3 regions of the Pseudomonas azadiae genome follow, and region 2 is predicted to be linked to each of the others. Evidence: predicted binding sites of a transcription regulator. Region 2 holds the regulator's gene; each other region holds the start of a gene.
What was found. The regulator FliA, encoded in region 2, starts transcription of late flagellar genes. The targets are predictions, from matches to a motif close to CTAAAGTTTNNNNNNNNNNNGCCGNTAA.
Positions count from the first base shown of each region.

Region 1: a site for FliA is predicted at 2,814-2,841, ahead of motA (flagellar motor stator protein MotA). Genes of this name have one in related genera too.
Region 3: a site for FliA is predicted at 2,442-2,469, ahead of KVG91_RS27240 (flagellar protein MotY). Genes of this name have one in related genera too.

Region 1 is NZ_JAHSTY010000001.1:3,491,157-3,495,692, forward strand. It holds gene asd (archaetidylserine decarboxylase) at 1-318, opposite strand, end outside; gene KVG91_RS15815 (rhodanese-like domain-containing protein) at 334-1,149, opposite strand; gene KVG91_RS15820 (HDOD domain-containing protein) at 1,207-2,742, opposite strand; gene motA (flagellar motor stator protein MotA) at 2,909-3,760, shown strand; gene motB (flagellar motor protein MotB) at 3,764-4,536, shown strand, end outside.
Region 2 is NZ_JAHSTY010000001.1:1,012,375-1,016,910, reverse strand. It holds gene flhF (flagellar biosynthesis protein FlhF) at 1-594, shown strand, start outside; gene fleN (flagellar synthesis regulator FleN) at 700-1,533, shown strand; gene fliA (RNA polymerase sigma factor FliA) at 1,530-2,270, shown strand; gene KVG91_RS04460 (chemotaxis response regulator CheY) at 2,440-2,814, shown strand; gene KVG91_RS04455 (protein phosphatase CheZ) at 2,833-3,621, shown strand; gene KVG91_RS04450 (chemotaxis protein CheA) at 3,633-4,536, shown strand, end outside.
Region 3 is NZ_JAHSTY010000003.1:77,819-82,354, forward strand. It holds gene KVG91_RS27235 (argininosuccinate synthase) at 123-1,340, opposite strand; gene KVG91_RS27240 (flagellar protein MotY) at 1,470-2,378, opposite strand; gene pyrC (dihydroorotase) at 2,535-3,581, shown strand; gene rnt (ribonuclease T) at 3,578-4,249, shown strand; gene KVG91_RS27255 (peroxiredoxin) at 4,307-4,536, opposite strand, start outside.

The DNA of each region.
Region 1 (4,536 bases), 2.5 Mb from region 2:
CTGGAACACCCGACCATGCTCGATCGGACCGAGCTGGCTGACCGCGCCATCGGCTGGGCTCAAGACTGCGCCTGGGGTTTGATCCAGCGGGCGAGCGCCGTCCTTGAGGGCTCGCGTGAAGAAGGCGTTGAAGTGCTCATAGGCGGTCACGTCTTCAACCAGAGCCTGGGACATGTCCACTTGATAACGCTTGGCGAACCAGGTGGTGAAGGCGTTCTTGAACCAGCGCACGCGGCACTCGGCAATGCAGCCGGCCAGGCGCGACAGCAAGTGGTGCGGCAGCAAGTACTGGCTGAGGATAAACAACTGCTTTTTCATAACTGTCCTTAAACCTTAAATCTCGACGGGGGTGTCGGGGTGGTTGCCCCATTCGCCCCAGGAACCGGCATAACCTTTGACTCGCGGATAACCGAGCGCCTTGGCCACCAGGTAGGTGAAGCCAGAGCGGTGGTGAGTCTGGCAATGGGTGATGATTTCTTTGTCTTTGGTCAGCCCCAGGTCTTGGAGGATCTGCGGCATGTCGCGGCGGATACGCAGGTTGCGCGCCTGGTCCATGCCGGCGGTCCATTCGAAATTCACGGCGCCGGGAATGTGCCCACCTTTGGCGGCGAGTACCTTTTCACCGCAATACTCCAGCGGACCCCGCGCATCCCAGATTCCCAGGTCGGCCGCGCCCAGGCGGCTTTGCAGGTATTCGCGGGTGGCGGTGGGGCCGTCGTGCAGCGTGAGGCTGACCGGGCCGCCGACGGGCGCAGGCACATCGGTGGACACAGGATGTTTTTCTGCCAGCCAGGCCAGCAGGCCGCCGTCCAGGTAGTGGTATTTCTGGTGGCCGATCACGTCGAGCAGCCAGATGAAGCGCCCGGCCCAGCCCCCGCCTTCGTCGTCGTAGACCACGTAGGTCGCGTCCGGGGTGTGGCCCAGTGCACCGAAGAGGTTTTCCAGGTCAACCTTGTTGGGCAGCAAGCCTGGAGCAGGCGCCTGGCCCAATTGGGTGCGCTTGGGGTCAACAAAGTGCGCGCCGGGGATATGCCCTTCGGCGTAGCGGGCGGCACTGGTGAGGTCCACCAGGATCAGGTGTTCGGCCTCCAGGCGACCGAGCAGGTCGCTGGGTTCGATCACCAGCGGCAAGCCAGAGAAGTCAGGCATGTGAGGTCTCCTGGGCACAAAGGTTGGGGATAAAAGAGGGCGATTGTAGCGCAAGCATCAGGTGCTGCGGTTGGTAAAGCAGTGCAGGGCCTTCTCGATGCATTGGGCGGTTTTGCCGAAGGCTTGCACGGTAGTTTCCGAGAACGGCCCACCGCCCTGGTCAGCCACCATCAGCATCACCACCTTGCCGTTGCAACTCAGCGAGCGCAGCAGCAGGTGTTCGCCGGTAAACAGGCGACGCAGGATCGGCGGCAGCAAGGCCGAGAACTGCGCATGGTTGTCAGGGTTGAGGCGCACCTGGGCGGACTTTTCCAGCAGTCGCTGCAGCAGCGTGCTGTTGACTACGTCCAGGCTGAGGTTGGCGGCGTCCTTGGGCAGGCCGTCGACCTGATGCACGCGCAAGGTGCTCTGGGCGCGATCGGTCATCAGCAGCATAACCCGCTGCATGCCGCTGGCCACCAAGGCCTCCTTGGCGCAGGTGGTCAGATGCATGGCGTTGGCAAAGCGGCTCGGCTCCACCAGCAGCTCGGTGCAATGCTTGCGCCACACAGCCAGGGACTCGGCGGTGGGCGGCGGCGCCGGCAGCAGGCCACGATGGATCTTCTGCACGTGCCACGGCCAGATCAGCGACAGCGCCGGGTGCCAGAGGTCGGGCATCAACGTGGTGCGGGCGCTGGTGACGGCTTGTTGATGGACCTGTTGCTGCACGTCGCCCAAGGGCTGTTGCAGGTACAGCGCAGTCAGGTACTGCCAACGCTCGGTGTGCGGGCAGGTCCAGGACTCCTGGGTCGACATTGCCAGGCCGTTGGCCAGCAATACGGTATTGGCCGGCTGGTTCAGCCAGCGGCGCAGGTTGGGTTCGGCGTCGAGCAGTTGCTGATGGCGTAGCGGGTCGTCTTCGCGGGCGATATGCAGTGCCTTGACCAGCAAGCGTTGTTCGGTCAGCAGCAATTTATAGCCTTGAGATACCCAGATCGGCAGGTGCCAGGCTTCAGTCAGGCCGACGCACAGGTCCAGCAGGCGCACGCCGAACAATTCCTGCTCGACTTGGCGGGCGGGCTGGTTCTTGTGGATAACCCGCAGCTCCCATTCTTCCAAGAGCTTGGGGAAGGCAACCGCCATCGGCCACATCGGCGACAGAAACAGCAGGCTGCCCCAATGAATATCCTGCCACAGCCGCGCCAGGCGGCTGCCAAACAAACCGTTGGCTTGCTGCGAAGCATGCTGGCTCACCAGCAGCAATTGGCGCAGCGCCACCGGAATCTCGTGGGCCGGTACCGCAGGCAGGCGCGCCAGCAGTTCTTCGGCGCGCTTGAGGCCCAGGCGGTTAAGCGCCACTTCGAGGTTTTCCGCCGGTTCCGCCAGGCTGCCATGGGTGTGGCTGTTGGCCTCGCGGATCACGCTGAGCACAAGGGCCGGGCTGTCTTGCATCAGCTCGGCGATGTCCCGCAGCGAGCTGCGGCTGTCGCGGATGCCTTTGCACACGCGGTCGTGGCTGGCCTGGGGAACAGGCAGCAGTACCTCGTCCAGGCGCTTGATCCAAGCGGCGAGAGAAGTGGGTTTTGCAGTGGGAACTGTCGTTTCATTGGCCATGGTGGGGGCGCGATCATCACTTGCTGTCAACACGCCCGGAGCGGGCCGAACTGGCTTTTCGCCTTAACGGGCTATAGTCTGGCGCAGTTTTGCCGATAAGAGGAACAAGAGTTTTCAGTTCCCTTAAATATGTCCATGAACCCGACGGCGCAAGTACTCATCTCCTATGGCTAAAATTATCGGCATCATCGTCGTCATCGCAAGCGTGCTCGGTGGCTACGTCCTGTCCCACGGTAAAATTGCTGCGCTGGTCCAGCCCTTCGAAGTGCTGATCATCGGTGGTGCGGCGTTCGGCGCGTTCTTGCAGGCGAACCCTGGCTACATGACCATGCACGTGGTCAAAAAATCGCTGGCCATGTTCGGTTCGCGCTTCACCCACACCTTCTATCTGGAAGTGCTGGGCCTGGTCTACGAGATCCTTAACAAGAGCCGCCGCGAAGGCATGATGGCCATCGAGGCGGACATTGAAGACGCCGCGGCCAGCCCGATTTTCGCCAAGTACCCGGCCGTGCTCAAAGATGAGCGCATGACCGCCTACATCTGTGATTACTTGCGCATCATGTCTTCCGGCAACATGGCCCCCCACGAGCTGGAAGGCCTGTTCGACATGGAACTGTTCAGCCTCAAAGAAGAGCTGGAACACCCTTCCCACGCCGTCACCGGTATCGCCGACGGCATGCCCGGCTTCGGTATCGTTGCGGCGGTACTCGGTATCGTGGTGACCATGGCGTCGCTGGGCGAAGGCGACCAGGCCGCCATCGGCATGCACGTAGGCGCGGCGTTGGTGGGTACCTTCTTCGGTATTCTCGCGGCCTACGGCTTCTTCGGCCCCCTGGCGACCTCCCTGGCCCATGACGCCAAGGAAGAAATCAACCTGTACGAGTCGATCAAGGCCAGCCTGGTCGCTTCGGCTTCCGGCATGCCGCCATCGCTGGCGGTGGAGTTCGGTCGTAAGGTGTTGTACCCCAAGCACCGCCCAAGCTTCGCCGAGCTGGAACAAGCGGTCCGCGGTCGCTAAGCCATGGAAAACAACCAGCCGATAATCATCAAGCGCGTCAAGCGCTTCGCTGCGGGGCACCACGGCGGCGCCTGGAAAATCGCCTTCGCCGACTTTGCGACGGCGATGATGGCGTTCTTTCTGGTGCTGTGGCTGATGTCCACCGCCACGCCGGAACAGAAGATCGCCATCGCCGGCTACTTCAAAGACCCGATTGGCTTTTCGGAAAGCGGCACGCCTTTCGTGATCGACCTGGGCGGTTCGCCGCAGTTGGCGCCTGAACGCACCATCAACCCGGAAGTGCAGACCGAGTCGCCGCAGGAAAAAATCCCGATCGAGCGCGATACTGTGGAATCGATGGCCGAGCAGGTCGAGCAGGAACGCCTTGAGCTGTTGCTGCAGGAACTGCAGAACAAGGTCGAGGAAAACCCGCAACTGCTGAAGTTCAAGGATCAGATTTCGTTCGAGATCACCCCGGACGGTTTGCGCATCCAGATTACCGACGCCGCCAACCGGCCGATGTTCGATTCCGGCAGTGCGCGCTTGAAACCGTACTTTGAAGACATCCTGCTGGCCATGGCCGACACCATCAAGGCGGTGCCGAACAAGATCAGCATCAGCGGCCATACCGACGCCAAGCCCTACTCGGGCCAGGGCGACTTCGGCAACTGGGAACTCTCGGCCAACCGCGCCAACGCCGCACGCCGTGCGTTGGTGGCCGGCAGCTACCCGGACCCGCAAGTGGCGCGCGTGGTGGGGTTTGCGTCTTCGCAGCTGTTTGACGCGAAGGACCCGTT
Region 2 (4,536 bases):
TACGTGCTCAAGTACGGCGCACAGAATATCGCGCTGGTGAGCATGGACAGCTACCGCATTGGTGCCCAGGAACAGCTCAAGACCCTGGGCCGCATCCTCAATGTGCCGGTGACCCACGTCGACCCGGGCCAATCCCTGGCCAATGCCCTCGACCCGCTGCTGCGCAAGCGCGTGGTGCTGATCGATACCGCCGGCCTGCAAGCCAGCGACCCGGCATTGCGCATGCAGTTGGAAAGCCTGGCCGGGCGTGGCATCAAGTCGAAAAATTACCTGGTGCTTGCAACCACCAGCCAGAAACAGGTTCTTACCGCTGCGTACCATAGCTACAAGCGCTGCGGCCTGGCCGGTTGCATCCTCACCAAACTCGATGAAACCGCGAGCCTGGGCGAAGTGCTGAGCCTGGCCATCAGTCATGAATTGCCGGTCGCCTACCTGACCGACGGCCCGCGGATCCCGGATGATCTGCATCTGCCGCGCCGTCATCAATTGGTCAGCCGTGCAGTCAGCGTGCAAATGCAAGAAGAGCCTAGCGAGGAAGCGATGGCCGATATGTTCGCCGACCTTTACCACAACCCGGCAAAACGGGTGGGATAAGTCAGGATGAACACCGTGAAATGTATCTACATCGATGGTCTGCAAGCGATTCACGCGGCCAAGCCATGTAGCCTGCGTCTAAGCAAGACAAGGTAAAGAAATAAAATGGGCAGCATGCATCCCGTACAGGTGATCGCGGTGACCGGCGGCAAAGGTGGCGTCGGGAAAACTAACGTGTCAGTGAATTTGTCCCTGGCCCTGGCAGAGCTTGGCCGCCGCGTCATGCTGCTGGATGCTGACCTGGGGCTGGCGAACGTCGACGTTCTGCTGGGGCTGACGCCCAAGCACACCCTCGCCGACGTGATCGAGGGCCGTTGCGAGCTGCGCGACGTGCTGTTGCAGGGCCCGGGTGGCATCCGCATCGTGCCGGCCGCCTCCGGCACCCAGAGCATGGTGCACCTGAGCCCGGCGCAGCATGCCGGCCTGATCCAGGCGTTCAGTGATATCGGCGACAACCTCGACGTGCTGGTGATCGACACCGCCGCCGGGATCGGCGAGTCCGTGGTCAGCTTTGTGCGCGCCGCGCAGGAAGTGTTGCTGGTGGTCTGCGATGAACCCACCTCGATCACCGACGCCTACGCCCTGATCAAACTGCTTAACCGTGACTACGGCATGAACCGCTTCCGCGTCCTGGCCAACATGGCCCAGAGCCCGCAGGAAGGGCGCAACCTGTTCGCCAAGTTGACCAAGGTCACGGACCGCTTTCTCGATGTCGCCTTACAATACGTTGGCGCAGTTCCCTACGACGAGTGTGTGCGCAAGGCTGTGCAAAAGCAGCGTGCGGTCTACGAAGCGTTCCCTCGTTCCAAATGCGCCTTGGCGTTCAAGGCTATTGCCCAGAAGGTCGATACCTGGCCGTTGCCCGCCAATCCGCGGGGGCATCTGGAGTTTTTCGTCGAGCGATTGGTGCATCAGACGAGCGCAGGACCGGTGCTATGACAGCGAACGGCTACAACGCCTACAAGAAATCCGCCCGTGACAGCCAGGGCGAGTTGATCGAGCGCTACGCGCCCTTGGTCAAGCGCATTGCCTATCACCTGTTGGCACGCCTGCCCGCGAGCGTCCAGGTCGAAGACTTGATCCAGGCCGGCATGATCGGCCTGCTCGAAGTGTCGACCAAATATGACGCGAGCAAGGGCGCCAGTTTCGAGACGTATGCGGGGATCCGTATCCGTGGCGCGATGCTCGACGAGGTGCGCAAGGGTGATTGGGCGCCGCGTTCGGTGCACCGCAATACGCGCATGGTCAGTGACGCAATTCGCGCAATTGAAGCAAAAACCGGTCGCGACGCTAAAGATCACGAAGTTGCGGCCGAACTCCAATTGAGTCTCGACGATTATTACGGGATTTTGAACGATACCTTGGGCAGCCGCCTGTTCAGTTTCGACGACCTGTTGCAGGACGGCGAGCATGAAGGGCTGCACGAGGACGGCGCGAGCGCTCATATGGAGCCATCGCGCGACCTGGAAGATGAACGCTTCCAGGGAGCGTTGGCGGACGCGATTGCCAATTTGCCGGAGCGTGAGCGGCTGGTGTTGGCGCTGTACTACGACGAAGAGCTGAACCTTAAGGAAATCGGTGAGGTCCTGGGGGTCAGCGAATCGCGGGTCAGCCAGTTGCATAGCCAGTGCGCAGCCCGCTTGCGGGGGCGTTTGGGAGAGTGGCGAGCGCGCTGACAGGCAGTGTGGGGGGCACTGCAGACGATACCGCGAGGGCGCCGAGCCTTCGCGGGTTCGGCCCGTGGAGCCCCCGGCAGTCCTTTTTGTGTAATGCCTGTTGATTGAAATGGCGCGTCCAGGTGCTGGGCGCGTTTAAGACTGCTTGGAGGTCGAATTGGACAAGAACATGAAAATCCTCATCGTTGATGACTTCTCAACGATGCGGCGGATCATAAAAAACCTGTTGCGTGACCTTGGGTTCACTAACACGGTCGAGGCGGACGACGGCATTACGGCGATTCCGATCCTCAACAGCGGGAGCATCGACTTTCTGGTAACGGACTGGAACATGCCTGGCATGACCGGTATCGACTTGCTGCGCCACGTGCGCGCCGACGAAAAACTGCGCAGCCTTCCCGTGTTGATGGTAACCGCCGAAGCCAAGCGTGAGCAGATCATCGAAGCCGCCCAAGCCGGGGTAAACGGTTACGTGGTCAAGCCATTCACTGCATTGGCCTTGAAAGAGAAGATCGAAAAAATCTTCGAACGCATCCACGGCTAATGCCATCGCGGGGGAGCTATGGAGCATAAAGAAACGTCACAGGGCGACTTTGAGTCGACCCTGAAAAAGCATGCTCACCAGTTGGTCGACAGCCTTGAAAAAGGCCAGTTCGGCGACGCGGTGCAGTTAATCCATGAGCTCAACCAGACCCGTGACCGCGGCCTGTACCAGGAAGTGGGCAAGCTCACGCGCGAGCTGCACAGTGCGATCGTCAATTTCCAGATTGACCCGCATATGCCCCAGGCCGAAGAAATCTCGCAAATCACCGATGCCACCGAACGCCTGTCCTATGTGGTCAGGCTGACCGAGGCGGCGGCCAACCGCACCATGGACCTGGTGGAAAACGCCACGCCCCTGGTCAATGGCATGGCCACCGAAGCCCAGGCGCTCAGCGTTGACTGGGGCCGCTTCATGCGCCGCGAAGTCGGGGCTGAAGAATTTCGTGAATTGGCGCGTCGGGTCGAAGGGTTCTTGTCACGCAGCGAGCAGGAAAACCGCACGGTTTCCAGCAACCTCAACGACATTCTGCTCGCCCAGGATTACCAGGACCTCACCGGCCAGGTGATCAAACGTGTGACCCAATTGGTCACCGAAGTGGAAAGCAACTTGCTCAAATTAGTGCTGATGGCAGGCCAGGTCGACCGCTTTGCAGGCATCGAACATGACCGCGAAGCGATCCTCTCGGAAAAAGATCCACAAAAACATCTCGCCAAGGGTGAAGGTCCGCAGATTCATGCCGATAAACGTGAAGACGTTGTATCGGGTCAAGATGATGTCGATGACCTGTTATCCAGTTTAGGCTTCTAAGGAGCACACCCATGAGCTTCGGCGCCGATGAAGAAATCCTTCAGGATTTCCTTGTAGAGGCCGGCGAAATTTTAGAGCAACTGTCCGAACAACTGGTCGAGCTGGAAAGCCGACCGGATGATGCGAACCTGCTCAATGCAATTTTTCGCGGTTTTCACACTGTAAAAGGGGGCGCCGGCTTCCTCCAGCTCCATGAGCTGGTGGAGTGCTGCCACATCGCCGAGAACGTGTTCGACATCCTGCGCAAGGGTGAGCGTCAGGTTGACTCGGAATTGATGGACGTGATTCTCGAAGCACTGGATGCGGTCAACGGCATGTTCAGCCAAGTGCGTGAACGTGCACCGGTTACCGCCGCCACCCCGGAACTGCTGGCCGCCCTGGCGCGCTATGCAGAGCCTGCCGATGTGTCCGCGGCGCCGGTGGCGCAAGCCGAGCCCGAGCCTGTAGTGCAAGCCGAGCCGGATGTGACCGACAGTGAGTTCGAGCAACTGCTCAACTCCCTCAGCGCAGTGAAGGCCGAGGCAGAAGCACCGGCCGCCGTTGCGCCGGCCGCGGCACCGACCAGCGAAGACATCTCCGACGCAGAGTTCGAATCCCTGCTCGACCAGTTGCACGGCAAAGGCCAGTTTGCGGCCGACGCCGTGGCACCTGCGGCTGCCGCTGCCGCCGCTGCGGATGCGCCGGCCGCCAAGGCCAGCACCGACATTACCGATGACGAATTCGAAGCCTTGCTCGACCAACTGCATGGCAAGGGCACTTTCGTGGCCGACGCCTTGCCGAAGGTCGCCGCCACGGCTGCTAGTGCCACTGCTGCAGCGCCTGCCGCTGCCGGTGCCGCCCCGGCTGGCGATGGCCTGATTTCGGATCATGAGTTCGAGTCGCTGCTGGACGAATTGCACGGCAAGGGCAAGTTCA
Region 3 (4,536 bases), on a different contig from region 2:
CAACGGTCGCGGTTAAACATCCATGCATGTTTAACCGCAATAAACATCACCGACATCTACACAATTACGCGCAAAAAAAATGGCCCCTCGGAAAGGGGCCATTCCTTACAGCGGGCAGAAAATTAGAACAACGAGCGGCCTTTGTTGGCCGCAATGCGCATGCGCAACGCGTTCAATTTGATAAAGCCTGCTGCGTCCGCCTGGTTGTAGGCGCCGCCGTCTTCTTCGAAGGTGGCGATGTTGGCATCGAACAGTGAGTCATCGGACTTGCGACCGGTCACGATCACATTGCCCTTGTAGAGCTTGAGCCGCACAACGCCGTTCACGTGAGCCTGGGAGGCGTCGATCATCTGCTGCAGCATCAGACGCTCAGGGCTCCACCAGTAGCCGGTGTAGATCAGGCTGGCGTACTTGGGCATCAGCTCATCCTTGAGGTGAGCCACTTCGCGGTCCAGGGTGATGGACTCGATCGCGCGGTGGGCACGCAGCATGATGGTGCCGCCCGGGGTTTCGTAGCAGCCACGGGACTTCATGCCCACGTAGCGGTTCTCGACGATGTCGAGACGGCCGATACCGTGTTCGCCACCGATGCGGTTCAGGGTCGCCAGTACGGTGGCCGGGGTCATTTCGACGCCGTCCAGCGCGACGATGTCACCGTTGCGGTAGGTCAATTCCAGGTACTGCGGCTTGTCGGGAGCGTTCTCCGGGGAGACGGTCCACTTCCACATGTCTTCTTCGTGCTCGGTCCAGGTGTCTTCCAGCACGCCGCCTTCATAGGAGATGTGCAGCAAGTTGGCGTCCATCGAGTACGGGGACTTCTTCTTGCCGTGACGCTCGATTGGAATGGCGTGCTTTTCAGCGTAATCCATCAGCTTTTCACGGGACAACAAGTCCCACTCACGCCAAGGGGCGATCACTTTCACGCCGGGCTTGAGCGCATAGGCACCCAGTTCGAAACGCACCTGGTCGTTGCCCTTGCCGGTCGCGCCATGGGAAATGGCGTCGGCGCCAGTTTCGTTGGCGATTTCGATCAGGCGCTTGGCGATCAGCGGACGTGCGATGGAAGTACCCAGCAGGTACTCGCCTTCGTAGACGGTGTTGGCGCGAAACATCGGGAAGACGAAATCGCGGACGAACTCTTCGCGCAGGTCGTCAATGTAGATCTCTTTCACGCCCATGGCTTGCGCCTTGGCACGTGCAGGTTCGACCTCTTCGCCCTGACCCAGGTCAGCGGTGAAGGTCACCACTTCACAGTTATAAGTATCCTGCAGCCACTTGAGGATCACCGAAGTGTCCAGGCCGCCGGAATACGCGAGAACGACCTTGTTTACGTCGGCCATGCCATCACTCCACGGGGTTGTACGGAAAGGCGTCGATTCTACCGATCAAAACCGTGAATTTACAGGGGCGCGACAGCAAATGAAGATAAAGCGACAGATTATGTCGAGTGAGCGACCGGTGCTCGATTCTTACGAGGTATGCGCGGGGTTGCTTGGGCCCGTGGCCTGGGGCGCCGGTTTCTCGGGGGCTGCCACGCGTTCAAGCTGGATATTGACGCGACGGTTGCGCGCCCGGTTGGCCGCGTTGGTGTTGGGTGCCAACGGATAACTTTCGCCATGGAAGCGCAGGGTGACCTGGGATTCCTGGATGCCGTTGGCCTTGAAGTAGTCCATCACCGCCAGCGCTCGGCGACGCGAGACATCGCGGTTGGTCAGGCGGTTGCCGCTATTGTCTGAATGGCCATTGAGCTCGATATGGTTGACGGTGGGATCGGCCTTCATGAACGCAACAATCACATCCAGCTTCTTCTTGGCTGCGGCGTCCAGTTCGATACCTCCCCCCGGGAAGCCGACCTCGGTCTGTTTGACCTGGTCGTAATTCATCGGCAACAGCTTGGTGGTGCACAGCTGGTAGTCGTTGTAGGCCTTGTTGAATTTTACCGGCAACAGGCGGATTTCCGAGTAGCCACCTTCACGCCCGTAGTGTCGGACGGTCGGACTACGCCCCTCCAATAACCCAATGAACAGCCGCCCGGCCTGGGCCTGGGAGCTGTTGAACAACACGTCGCCGCTGCCAGCGCGCACGGCGCCAAGGTTGATATCACCACGGCCCGGCTGCCACGGAGCGGCGGCGGCCAGCAAGGTGGCCGAGCCCGTACCCAGCGAGCCGTTATAGGCTTTGAGACGAAACGTCGCTTGCTCACCGGCCCGGCGCACGAACTCACCCGAACCGAAGTCGGTGATCGGCTGTGTCAGGCGGCACTCGAACTGGTCGCCTTCGACCTTCCACTCAATATTCTCCAGACGTGTCTGGAACGTGAGGGCCATCGCAGGCAGGCTGGCGAACACACTGAGCAGGGCTAGATAATGCTGGCGCACGGGAGGCTCCACTGGTTGCTACAACACTTCAAGGCGTCATACATCGATAAGGCATACCCCCTGCTATCGGTCGCATCCTGCAAAACTTGATAGCGAGTGCCTGCAAGAGTCTTTTCCGGTAGCATTCCCACCAGATTGACCCGCCTGGAATCCCCAATGTCCGACCGCCTGACCCTGCTGCGTCCCGACGACTGGCATATTCATCTTCGCGATGGTGCTGCGTTACCCCACACCGTGGCCGATGTCGCGCGCACCTTTGGCCGCGCCATCATCATGCCAAACCTGGTACCTCCGGTGCGTAACGCCGAGCAAGCCGATGCCTATCGCCAGCGGATCCTCGCTGCACGACCGGCCGGCAGCCGCTTCGAACCGCTGATGGTGCTCTACCTCACCGACCGCACCCAGCCCTCGGAGATTCGCGAGGCCAAGGCCAGCGGCTTCGTGCACGCCGCCAAGCTGTACCCGGCCGGCGCGACCACCAACTCCGACTCCGGCGTGACCAGTATCGACAAGATCCTGCCGGCCATCGAAGCCATGGCCGAGGTCGGCATGCCGCTGCTGATCCACGGTGAAGTCACCCGTGGCGATGTGGACGTGTTCGATCGCGAGAAGCTCTTCATCGACGAACATATGCGCCGCGTGGTCGAGCTGTTCCCGACCCTCAAGGTGGTATTCGAGCACATCACCACGGCCGATGCCGTGCAGTTCGTGACCGAGGCCTCGGCCAACGTCGGTGCGACCATTACCGCGCATCACCTGTTGTACAACCGCAACCACATGCTGGTGGGCGGGATTCGGCCGCACTTCTATTGCCTGCCGATCCTCAAGCGCAACACCCACCAGGTGGCGTTGCTGGATGCCGCGACCAGCGGCAATCCGAAGTTCTTCCTCGGCACCGACTCCGCGCCCCACGCCCAGCACGCCAAGGAAGCCGCGTGTGGCTGCGCCGGTTGCTACACCGCCTTTGCGGCGATCGAGTTGTATGCCGAAGCGTTCGAACAGCGCAACGCCCTGGACAAGCTCGAAGCGTTCGCCAGCCTCAACGGCCCGCGTTTCTATGGCCTGCCGGCGAATACCGACCGCATCACCCTGGTTCGTGAAGACTGGACCGCCCCTGCCAGCCTGCCCTTTGGCGAGCTGACCGTTATCCCGCTGCGCGCCGGTGAAACACTGCGCTGGCGCCTGCTGGAGGAAAGCAAGTGAGTGAAGACCAATACGACGACGAACAAGAGCATAGCGGTGGCGGTTCCCGTCACCCGATGGCCGAGCGATTTCGCGGTTATCTGCCGGTTGTCATCGACGTAGAAACCGGTGGTTTCAATTGCGCCACCGATGCGCTGCTGGAAATCGCCGCGACCACCATCGGCATGGACGAACAGGGCTTCGTGTTCCCGGAACATACCCACTTCTTCCGCGTCGAGCCGTTCGAAGGCGCCAACATCGAAGCGGCCGCCCTGGAGTTCACCGGGATCAAGCTCGATCACCCCCTGCGCATGGCAGTGAGTGAAGAAGCGGCGCTGACCGATATCTTCCGTGGCGTACGCAAGGCGTTGAAGGCCAATGGCTGCAAACGCGCCATCCTGGTCGGCCACAACAGCAGCTTCGACCTGGGCTTCCTGAATGCCGCCGTGGCGCGGCTGGACATGAAGCGCAACCCGTTTCATCCGTTCTCCAGCTTCGACACCGCCACCCTCGCCGGCCTGGCGTATGGCCAGACAGTACTGGCCAAAGCCTGTCAGGCGGCCGGGATCGACTTCGACGGTCGTGAGGCGCATTCGGCCCGCTACGACACCGAGAAGACCGCCGAGCTGTTCTGCGGCATCGTCAATCGCTGGAAGCAGATGGGCGGCTGGGAAGATTTCAACGACTGAAATCCCAGGCATAAAAAACCCGGCTCAGCGCCGGGTTTTTTAGGCCTCGAATCCGGCTTACAGCTTGCCGGCGTTCTCGGTCAGGTAAGCCGCAACACCTTCGGTGGAAGCGGTCATGCCCTTGTCGCCCTTTTTCCAGTTGGCAGGGCAGACTTCGCCGTGCTCTTCGTGGAATTGCAGCGCGTCGACCAGACGGATCAGCTCTTCCATGTTACGACCCAGGGGCAGGTCGTTGATGATCTGGGAGCGAACCACGCCCTTGTCGTCGATCAGGAACGCGCCACGGA